One region of the Vibrio sp. Vf1514 genome, then DNA from elsewhere that is predicted to be linked to it. Evidence: predicted binding sites of a transcription regulator. Region 1 holds the regulator's gene; the other holds the start of a gene.
What was found. The regulator MetJ, encoded in region 1, represses methionine synthesis genes. The targets are predictions, from matches to a motif close to TTAGACNTNTANANGTCTAA.
Positions count from the first base shown of each region.

Region 2: the regulator MetJ is predicted to act here: its motif matches at 2,381-2,400, upstream of metA (homoserine O-acetyltransferase MetA).

Region 1 covers NZ_CP197267.1:2,929,055-2,934,370, forward strand. Annotated here, with positions in the region: gene priA (primosomal protein N') at 1-655, opposite strand, end outside; gene rpmE (50S ribosomal protein L31) at 902-1,120, shown strand; gene ACS18Q_RS13630 (malic enzyme-like NAD(P)-binding protein) at 1,331-2,605, shown strand; gene metJ (met regulon transcriptional regulator MetJ) at 2,682-2,999, opposite strand; gene ACS18Q_RS13640 (O-succinylhomoserine (thiol)-lyase) at 3,217-4,383, shown strand; gene ACS18Q_RS13645 (bifunctional aspartate kinase/homoserine dehydrogenase II) at 4,383-5,316, shown strand, end outside.
Region 2 covers NZ_CP197267.1:1,360,823-1,366,138, reverse strand. Annotated here, with positions in the region: gene ACS18Q_RS06375 (ABC transporter permease) at 1-767, shown strand, start outside; gene ACS18Q_RS06370 (ABC transporter permease) at 754-1,902, shown strand; gene ACS18Q_RS06365 (ATP-binding protein) at 1,908-2,282, opposite strand; gene metA (homoserine O-acetyltransferase MetA) at 2,424-3,365, shown strand; gene pilW (type IV pilus biogenesis/stability protein PilW) at 3,550-4,269, shown strand; gene ACS18Q_RS06350 (hypothetical protein) at 4,270-4,500, opposite strand; gene rlmF (23S rRNA (adenine(1618)-N(6))-methyltransferase RlmF) at 4,536-5,316, opposite strand, start outside.

The DNA of each region.
Region 1 (5,316 bases):
AGCCAAAGCCGCGCTGACTGTTGACTGACGCAATCGCGATTGCCTGCTCTTGGTTGAGTTTGGGTTTATCGACATCGGCTTCAACCACCTTGGGCCATGGGCGAAACTGCGGCTGCTTCTCCGTGACTTCAATCCAGCCTTTGTCTTGCAAAGTATTAAGCGTGGCACTGGACACCTCTTCATCGAGCATGATCTGATGCGCCACCGGGCCCGGCTCAAGCAAATGCATCACCTGCGCCTGCTTGACCGCGCGGCCAAAGCCTTGCATCAACTGATCGCGCCCACGTTCGGTCATGTACCACTCTTTACTGCTGGCAAAATCAGCCGGTTTACCTTTGCGCAGCGCACTCGGCATCGCATTGGCCAACGTGTCGCCGAGTGGATATTGATAAAACTGGCTGCACCATTGCAACAAGCGGTACAGCGTTTCTGGCCACACGGGCTGAGAATCGAGCACTGCTTTGATCGCTTTGAGCTGCTCGCGCGGAAACGCCGATTCCTGCGCCAACGCCGTCACCACACCGACCAGCGTCTGGCGGCCAAACGGCACCGACACACGGCCGCCGATGATCGGAAACAAATGGTTGGGGATCAGGTAATCAAATTGCTTATCCAGTGGTACCGGCAGGGCGACACGGGCAATACTTGGGCGCATAACAGTCCGTCAGCAGTCAAAAATGGTGAGAAATCACAGTCTACTGGATGCGGGTGGGAAATTCGACCCACAAATAGTGGCGAAAATAACGCCGAAAGCGGTTGATCCGGCGCGGGGGATTCATTAATATATCGCGCCTTGAAGATGCTTGGTCACCAAGGCTGAGTATCGAACAGTATCATTAACATTACGTGTGGTGTCCGACATTGATTCGGATAGCGACACGGCCTAAATTGAGGTTATCCCATGAAAGCTGGTATCCACCCAGAATACAAAGAAGTAACAGCGTCTTGCTCTTGCGGCAACACTTTCGTTTTCAAATCAACTCTAGGTAAAGACGCTCTGCACCTGGACGTATGTGACCAGTGCCACCCATTCTACACTGGTAAACAACGTGTTGTTGACACTGGCGGCCGTGTTGATCGCTTCAACAAGCGTTTCGGCGCGCTATCAAGCAAGAAGTAATTTCGACTTCACGCGAAGATTCAAAAAGGACGCTCCGGCGTCCTTTTTTCATGCCTGCAATTTCTCCTTACCGCGATCACAAAATAGCTGGTCTTATCAGATTAAATTAGTCAAGTTTTGTACGATTGACCCGCAATCCTGCCTAGGCAGCTTGACAGACATCTATTAGAATAATTCCCCTTTTCCAAAAACAATAAAGAGACCTCCCCTATGTCCGATGACAACCAAGAACTGACGCCGGAAGAAGCATTCCGCCAGCGTGCGCTGGATTACCATGCGTTGCCGATCCCAGGAAAAATTGCTGTTTCTCTAACGAAACCAGCAGATTCTGCTGCAGACTTAGCCCTCGCCTACAGCCCAGGCGTGGCAGAGCCCGTGCGTGAAATCGCGCAAAATGTCGACAACGTTTACAAATACACGGCCAAAGGCAATACCGTGGCAGTGATCTCAAACGGCACCGCCATTCTTGGCTTGGGTAACTTGGGCCCAATGGCATCCAAACCTGTGATGGAAGGAAAAGCCCTGCTATTCAAACGCTTTGCAGGTCTCGATTCCATCGACATCGAAGTCAAACACCGCACCATTGATGAATTCGTCGATACCGTCGCCAACATTGCCGACACCTTTGGCGGGATCAACCTCGAAGACATCAAAGCCCCAGACTGTTTTGAAATCGAGCGTCGCCTGATTGAGCGTTGTGACGTGCCCGTCTTCCACGATGACCAGCACGGCACTGCGATCGTGACCGCCGCTGGCATGCTGAACGCGATTGAACTGCAAGGCAAAAAGCTGGAAGAGTGCATCATCGTCTGCCTTGGCGCAGGCGCTGCGGCCGTGGCGTGTATGGAGCTGCTGATCAAGTGCGGCGCGATGCGTGAAAAAATCTACATGTTGGACCGCAAAGGCGTAATTCACACGCGCCGTGACGATTTGAACGAGTACAAACAGCTGTTCGCCAACAATACCGACAAACGCACATTGGAAGATGTGATTGCCGGGGCTGACCTGTTCCTTGGTGTATCAGGCCCGAACCTGCTGCCAGCCGACGCACTGAAGCTGATGGCCGACAAACCCGTAGTGTTTGCATGTTCAAACCCGGATCCAGAAATCAAACCGGAACTGGCGTACGAAGTGCGCAGCGATTTGATCATGGGCACCGGCCGCAGTGACTACCCGAACCAAGTCAACAACGTGTTGTGTTTCCCATTCATCTTCCGTGGCGCGCTGGACGTACGCGCGAGCGAGATCAACGATGAGATGAAACTGGCCGCGGTCGACGCAATTCGTCAACTGGCCAAAGAAGACGTGCCTGCAGAAGTCCTGAAAGCGGCCGGCGTTGATCACCTGGCATACGGCAACGACTACATCATTCCAAAACCAATGGACCCGCGTCTGCTGCCTCGCGTCGCCAAAGCCGTGGCTCAAGCTGCCGTGGATTCGGGCGTTGCACGCATCGACATGCCACAAGGCTACATGGAAGCGTAAACGCTCCTTGCTTCAAGTGAAGACAAAAAAACCTGGCTCATGGCCAGGTTTTTTTATGCGTGACGTACGTGTGCGCTTAGTCGTCGTAAGCTTCGAACTCGATGCCCATCGCGGTCATCAGCTCTTTCACTTCGGCAGGAATATCATCCGGACGGTCTTTACGCAGATCTTCATCCGTGGGTAGCGGCTGACCGGTGTATGCATGCAAAAACGCTTCACACAGCAGCTCACTGTTTGTTGCATGACGCAGGTTATTGATTTGGCGGCGAGTTCGTTCATCCGTCAGCACTTTCAGCACCTTAAGCGGGATCGACACAGTGATTTTTTTCACCTGCTCGCTCTTTTTCCCATGCTCCGCGTATGGACTAATATAGTCGCCATTCCAGTCTGCCATTGCGCACCTTCGTTGTTTGGATTCGAGTTAGTTTTTCAAAGTCCCCAATTTTAGCGGGATTTACTGCCATAAGCAAAGACATATAGACGTCTAGAAGTGTTGACGTCTTCTTTTTTGCCCAGTAAAGTGTGATGTTATTCAGCGGGGTGATCAGCGTCAGCATGCGTCACCGCCGACTTGGAAGCCAAAACATCGTCAATCAGGAAAGGAAACGCTCATGACCAATCGCAAGCCAGCGACCGTTGCGGTCCGCACGGGTATTGAATCGGACACGCAGTATCACGCTGTGGTTCCCCCCATTTATCTCTCGACTAACTATGGCTTTCCTGCGTTTGGTGAAGTGCCAAAATACGATTACACCCGCTCGGGGAACCCCAATCGTGGTTTGCTCGAACAAGCGCTGTCTGAACTCGAATGCGGCGCGGATGCAGTCGTCACCAACTGCGGTACTTCAGCGCTCAACCTATGGGTTTCTGCCTTCCTGACTCCGCAAGATTTAATCATTGCGCCACACGATTGTTATGGCGGCACATACCGTTTATTCAACACGCGCGCTAAAAAAGGTGACTTCAAAGTGCTGTTTGTCGATCAATCTGACGAACAGGCGCTGGCCGCGGCGATGGCCCAACACCCGAAACTGGTGCTGCTGGAAACGCCGTCTAACCCGCTGGTGCGGGTGGTCGACATCGAAAAAATCTGCCAGCAAGCCCACGCGGTCGGCGCGCTGGTGGCGGTCGACAATACCTTTTTGACACCGGTGTACCAAAAGCCCCTGACGCTCGGCGCTGACTTTGTGGTGCACTCCACCACCAAATACCTCAACGGTCACTCAGACGTGATTGGCGGCGTGATTATCAGCAAAGCGGCTCAGCATGCCGAAGAGCTGAAATGGTGGGGCAACTGCATTGGTGCAACGGGCACGCCATTTGATAGCTACATGACGCTGCGCGGCTTGCGCACGCTCGGCGCGCGGATGCGCGTGCATGAAGAAAGCTCCCAACTCATCCTCAACTACCTGCAAAGCCAATCGCTGGTGAAGGTCATTTACCACCCGAGCCTGCCAGAGCATCCGGGTCACGAGATTGCGAAAAAGCAGCAGGTCGGTTTTGGTTCCATGCTCAGTTTTGAGTTTGCGGGCTCGTTTGAACAACTGAAATATTTTGTCGGCAAACTCGACCTGTTCTCGCTGGCGGAATCACTCGGCGGCGTCGAAAGTTTGGTGTGTCACCCTGCGTCGATGACGCACCGCGCGATGGGCGAAGAAGCCCTCGCTGAAGCGGGCGTATCACAGCAACTGCTGCGTTTGTCGGTTGGTTTGGAAGATGCCTCTGACCTGATTGCCGATCTGGATCAGGCATTCAACAAAGCTAAGGAGGCCTTTTAATGACTCAGTCGCGTCAACTGCATAAATTTGGCGGTAGCAGTCTCGCAGACCCAGAATGTTATCAACGCGTGGCGCATATTCTGCAGGAATATTCTCAGCCCGACGATTTGGTGGTGGTGTCCGCTGCGGGCAAAACCACCAACCGGCTGATCGCGTTTCTCGATGCGTTGAATAAAGACGGTCGCATCGCGCATGAAACCCTGCAATCCCTGCGCGTATATCAAAGTGAACTGATTGAAGGCTTGTTAGAAAGCGATGCCGCCGATCGGTTACTGACCCAATTGAATGGTGAATTCGTCGCACTGGGCGAACTCACGGCGCCGCTGAGCACCGCGCAACAAGCGGCCGTGCTTGGTCATGGTGAAGTGTGGTCTTCTCGCCTGCTGGCGGCACTGCTGAACCAACTGCAACTCCCCGCTGCCGCGCAAGATGCGCGCGTGTTTCTGCGCGCTGAAAGTGGCACGCAACCCGAAGTGGATCGCGCCCGCTCTTACCCACTGCTCAAAGAAGTGTTGGCACAACACGCACATCATCGCGTGGTGATCACCGGCTTTATGGCGCAAAACGACGCAGGGGAAACCGTACTGCTCGGGCGCAATGGCTCCGATTACTCGGCAACGGTGATTGGCGCACTGGCGGAAGTCGACCGCGTGACGATTTGGAGCGATGTGGCGGGCGTCTACAGCGCCGACCCGCGTTTGGTCAGCGATGCCTGCCTGCTGCCACTGCTGCGTTTGGATGAAGCCAACGAACTGGCACGCTTGGCAGCCCCTGTATTACACAGCCGCACGTTGCAACCCGTCGCCCAAAGTGCGATGGATCTCAGCTTACGTTGCAGCTACCAGCCGGAATCCGGTTCTACGCGCATTGAACGCGTGCTGGCCTCTGGCCGCGGCGCCAAAATCATCACCTCGCTTGACGACGTGCAGCTGA
Region 2 (5,316 bases), 1.6 Mb from region 1:
TGGTGCAAGTTCAAGGCACACTCAACGCAAAAATTGATGTGGTGAAAACACTCGCTTCTGGCGACCAAACCACCCTCAGCGCGATGGGGCGTTCAGTGCCCGTGCGCACGCAAATTACAGCGCTGTTTAACAAAAACACCAACTACGCCCAGTTTTTGGTGTCGGCCATTGTGCCTGCGTTGTGGCAGATCGTGGTGGTGGTGAGCACCATTTTGATCCTGACGGCCAACTATCGCGAATACGGACTCAACGCATGGTTGGGTAACCGCCCCTTGCGAAATTTAACGCGCACGCTAGCGCCCTACTATCCCATTTTCGTGCTGCAAGGCGGCGCATTTCTGGTGTGGTTTTACACGGTGCTGGAGTGGCCAATGCATGGCAGCATGATGGTGATGCTGGTCGCACAGCTACTGACGGCGATCGCCTGCATGATCATGGGCGCCGCGTTCTACTTCCTCACTTTGGATCCCGCGCGAGCCATGAGCTTTGCAGGCGCCTTTACCGCGCCGAGCTTTGCGTTTATGGGCATCACTTTTCCAACATCGGATATGGGATCGCTGGCGCAAGCGTGGCGTAGCCTGCTGCCCATCAGCCACTACATTGAAGTGCAAGTGAGCCAAGTCAGTTATGGGTTAAACGCGGCGAAATCGCTTGCCCACTTGTGGCCGATGGCGGGATACATTCTCCCGCTGCTGCTAACCGTGGCGCTGATCCGCAAACACCAACGCAAAGAACAGGCTGTAAGGAGTGCCCATGACCCTGCTTGAACTGTTTAAAGCCGAACTGAAAGCACTTTTCACTAATCCGGTCGTCATGTTGACCATGATTGGCGGCGTGGTGTTCTATTCGTTCCTTTATCCACTGCCCTACAGTCACCAGACGCCACGTGAGCAAACCATTAGCGTGGTGAACCTTGATAAAAGTCAGGCCAGCTATCAACTGGAACGCATGGTGGATGCGACACCGCAAGTACACGTCGTTCAGCGCGATCATTCGATTGAAGACGCCAAACAGGCGTTTCTGGATGGCAAAGTGAGTGGCATCTTGGTGATCCCTGAGCATTTTTACAAAGACTTGCTGCTAGGAAAAAGCCCAACCTTAGCGTACGCCGGTGACGCGTCTTACTTTCTGGTTTACGGCACCATTGTGGAAGGTTTGGCGCAGGTGGGCGGCACGGTTTCAGCCAAAGCCAAAGTCTCTCGCTTGGTGATGGAAGGCGAACCGATGGCGCTGGCCACGCATCACTATGCCGCAACGCAATCAAACCTTAAACCGACGTTTAACGCACGCATGGGCTACGTTGACTACGTGGTGCCTGCGGTGTTTGTGCTGATCCTGCAACAAACGCTGGCGATGTCGTCGGGTTTGATGGTCGGCACACAAAAGCAAGGACGCGGCTATTGGAGCCGAGTGTCGCCGCTGCGGTTGGTTTTGGTGCGAACATGCATCATCGTCGCCTGCTACTACCTGCTCAGCATGTATTACTTCGGCGCCAGTTTCACCTCTCACGGCGTGAACACACTGGCCAGCGCAGGACAATTGCTCACACTGCTGCTGCCCTTTTTGCTCAGTGCTTGCTTTATCGGTATTTGGCTTGGCGCCATCACGCCACGTCGTGAACTGGTGACCTTGGTGGTGCTGATCAGCTCGATGCCGCTGGTCTTTTCTGCGGGCTTTATCTGGCCGATTGAAGCGATTCCCACGCCGTTGGTTTGGCTGTCGAAGCTATTTCCGAGTACACCGGGGATTCAGGGATTTTTGGCATTGAACCAGATGGGCGCAGAATGGCGGCAGATCGCGCCACAATGGACGCTGTTATGGCTTCAAACCATCGGTTGGGGTGTTTTGGCATGGTGGCAGTTTCAACGCACAGGTCAAGGTGAGTTAGCGCATCGCGATTAAGCGCTTTATGCCTGCCATTGCTGACGCATGCGCTCAATGGTGGCGGGGTCAACACCATGAATATTCTGGAAATTCCCCCGACAGACTTGAATGACCAATTTGGCGCGATATGTTCGCGCCAGTTTTTTATAGGCACTCATTTCCCAATGACGAACGAACGTGTTCGCCACCACCACGCTATTTCCTTGCGCCAACTCGCGTTCACATGCCTGCTGACACCATTCGTGCGCTTTGCCGATCCACTCAGGGCGATAATGGTACTCCCCCTGCGCATTGACAAAAAACATATCCGCTTCCAAATGCACGCCCGGCAAGGTTTTCGCCAGTGTGGATTTACCGGAACCGGGCAAACCGCGAATCAAGGTTAAGGTGAGCGTCATGGTCTGTTTTGATTAGGAAAATCGTAGCTTTTATACTAACTTAATTTGGCGTTCGCTGCATTTTGCTATCGACAACTTCTAGGAGTTAGGTTATAAGTCTAGAAGTATAGACGTCCAAATGTAACGCTTAGGGAGAAAGCTGTGCCGATTAAGATCCCCGATCAATTGCCTGCAACTGATGTTCTACGCAAAGAAAACATCTTCGTAATGCCTGAATCTCGGGCATCCACGCAAGAAATTCGTCCGCTGAAAGTGCTGATCTTAAATCTGATGCCCAAGAAAATTGAGACAGAAACGCAGTTCTTGCGTCTGTTGTCCAATTCACCGCTTCAGGTGGACATTGAATTGCTGCGCATCGACGATCGCCCAAGCAAAAACACCCCAGAAGAGCATCTAAACGAGTTCTATCGCCAATTTGAAATCATTAGTCATCGTAACTTCGATGGTCTGATCATTACTGGCGCGCCTTTAGGTTTAGTGCAATTTGAGGATGTGGTGTATTGGGATCATTTGCAACGCATCATGGAATGGGCCAAAGAGCATGTCACCTCCACACTGTATGTGTGTTGGGCAGCACAAGCTGGCCTAAAACTGTTGTATAACCTGCCAAAACGCACTCGAGAAGAGAAGTTGTCTGGCGTGTATCACCATGAAACGCTGCAGCCGTTCCATCCGCTGACACGCGGGTTTGATGATACATTCCTTGCACCTCACTCACGTTACGCCGATTTTGAGCCCGGATTTCTGGATACACATACCGATCTGGATATTCTGGCGACATCAGACGAAGCGGGTGTGTATTTGGCATCCACCAAAGACAAACGCAACGTGTTCGTGACCGGGCATCCGGAATACGATTCCCTCACGCTGCACAATGAATACGTTCGTGATGTGGGTGAAGGGCTTGACCCCATGATTCCGGTCAATTACTACCGAAATGATGACCCCTCGCAAACACCACGCGCCAGTTGGCGCAGCCACGGGCATTTGCTGTTTGCAAACTGGCTCAACTACTGCGTTTACCAACAAACGCCGTACGATCTGGAACATTTCAGCGAAGATCGCTTCACCAAAGACGATTAATCAATATTGCCCCGCTCAGGCCGCTCACGCGGCCTTTTTTATGCGCGGTTGGGCAGTTTTATCTCGCTCGCAATCTGCACACCTTGAGCCGTATGTTTGCCAACTGACTCGCAATGTTTCCCCGCGCAACTGGGCGAAGCGCCTGACGTGCTTATCATTGTGCCGCAAGCGAAGGAGAGTGCGAATGAAATACCAATGGATGTTGCTAGGCGCAATCAGCCTCACGGGGTGCGTGACGGTTACCGAATCAGACAACCACGATGTGAAAAGCGATCCGGTCGAAATGGCGGAATCACGCATTGCGCTCGGGCTAGGGTATCTAGACAACGGCCGAATGATCAAAGCGCGGGAAAACCTCGAAAAAGCGCTGCAACACGCCCCTCATTATTACCGCGCACAACTCTCGATGGCCCACTACTTTGAAATCGTCGACGAAACGGATGCCGCTCGCCAAGCATACCGCGCGGCGCTGCGCGATCATCCGAAGAACGGGAATGTGCTCAATAATTACGGGACATTTCTGTGCAAGCATGGCGAATATCAACAAGCCGACACCTACTTCAACCGCGCTGTCGAACAGCCCTACTACTATCTGATTTCTGCCAGCTATGAGAATGCGGCGTTTTGCGCGCTCAAATCCGGTGACAAATCGAAAGCCGCTTATTATTTTAAACGCGCCATCGACCACGATCCGACTCGCGTTCGCTCCGTGTTACAGCTGTCAAAACTGGAGATCGAACAAGGTGACTTCACCCAAGCTCGAATCAAATTGATGGCATTTCATCAGCGCTATGGCTATCAAAAAGCCTCATTAGAATTGTTGGTGGAACTGGAAAAACAGGCGGGCAATACCGCATTGGAGAAAAAGTATCAGCACATTCTTCTGACACTTTCTCCCTCATGATCAGCGCCGCTTGCCGATGTTGGTTGGGCGGCCATCTTTACCGCCTTTGCGGTCGCGGTAATGGGTTCGGCGTAAACGTCGAACCTTTTTAGAACGCTGAATCTTAAGATATTCGCGATATAAGATACGAATAAACAGCACAAGACCGATCAGTAAGATAATCGAGAATACAGAAAGAAACGGTACACATAGCCAATCAGGCTGACATGGTGAATAGATTTCAAAGTCCATGGCCAACCTCCTCTGCTGTTATCTTGTGAATTAGTTTAGCATTTTTCGCTCAGCCACCCCTTGCGTTGTTCGGCATTTTGAAACGTCCATGCCACAAAGCGACTGACTTTCTGTCCTTGTTGCATCTCTACTACTTTTATCGACTGAACGCCAACTTTCTCCAGTTGTTTTTTCAACCAGCGCACATTATCGCTTTTCGAAATCAGGGTCGTGAACCACAAAACCTGTTGCGCAAACAGCTTGCTTTCTACCGCCATGGTTTTGACAAACGCCGCTTCGCCGCCAGGACACCACAACTCAGCTTTCTGACCGCCAAAGTTCAATGTCGGCGCGTGCGCACTTGCTTTCGCCGAGACCTCTTGCGCAACCCCTTTCTTACGTTGATTGTCCCGCAAATTGCGAATTTTGCGTTCTGTGCCTTGCTGCGCTTCCGCCAAAGAAGCATGGAACGGCGGGTTACAGGTGGTCACGTCATAGCGTTCATCTTTGCCAATCACGCCACTGAAAATCGCTTTGCTGTTTTTCTGCAGGCGACATTCAATGCGCCCTTTGAGCACCGCGTTCCCCTGCGCAATCAGATTGGCTTGCTTGACCGAGATAGGATCCACATCACTGCCGGTATAGTGCCAGCCGTATTCTGTCACGCCAACAATGGGGTAAATGCAGTTCGCCCCGACACCAATATCAAGCGCTTTGACACGATGGTGTACAAGCGCTGGACACTCCTCAGCCAATAAATCAGCCACGCGATGAATATAGTCAGCGCGGCCCGGAATTGGCGGACAAAGATAGCCGGCCGGAAGGTCCCAAAACGTG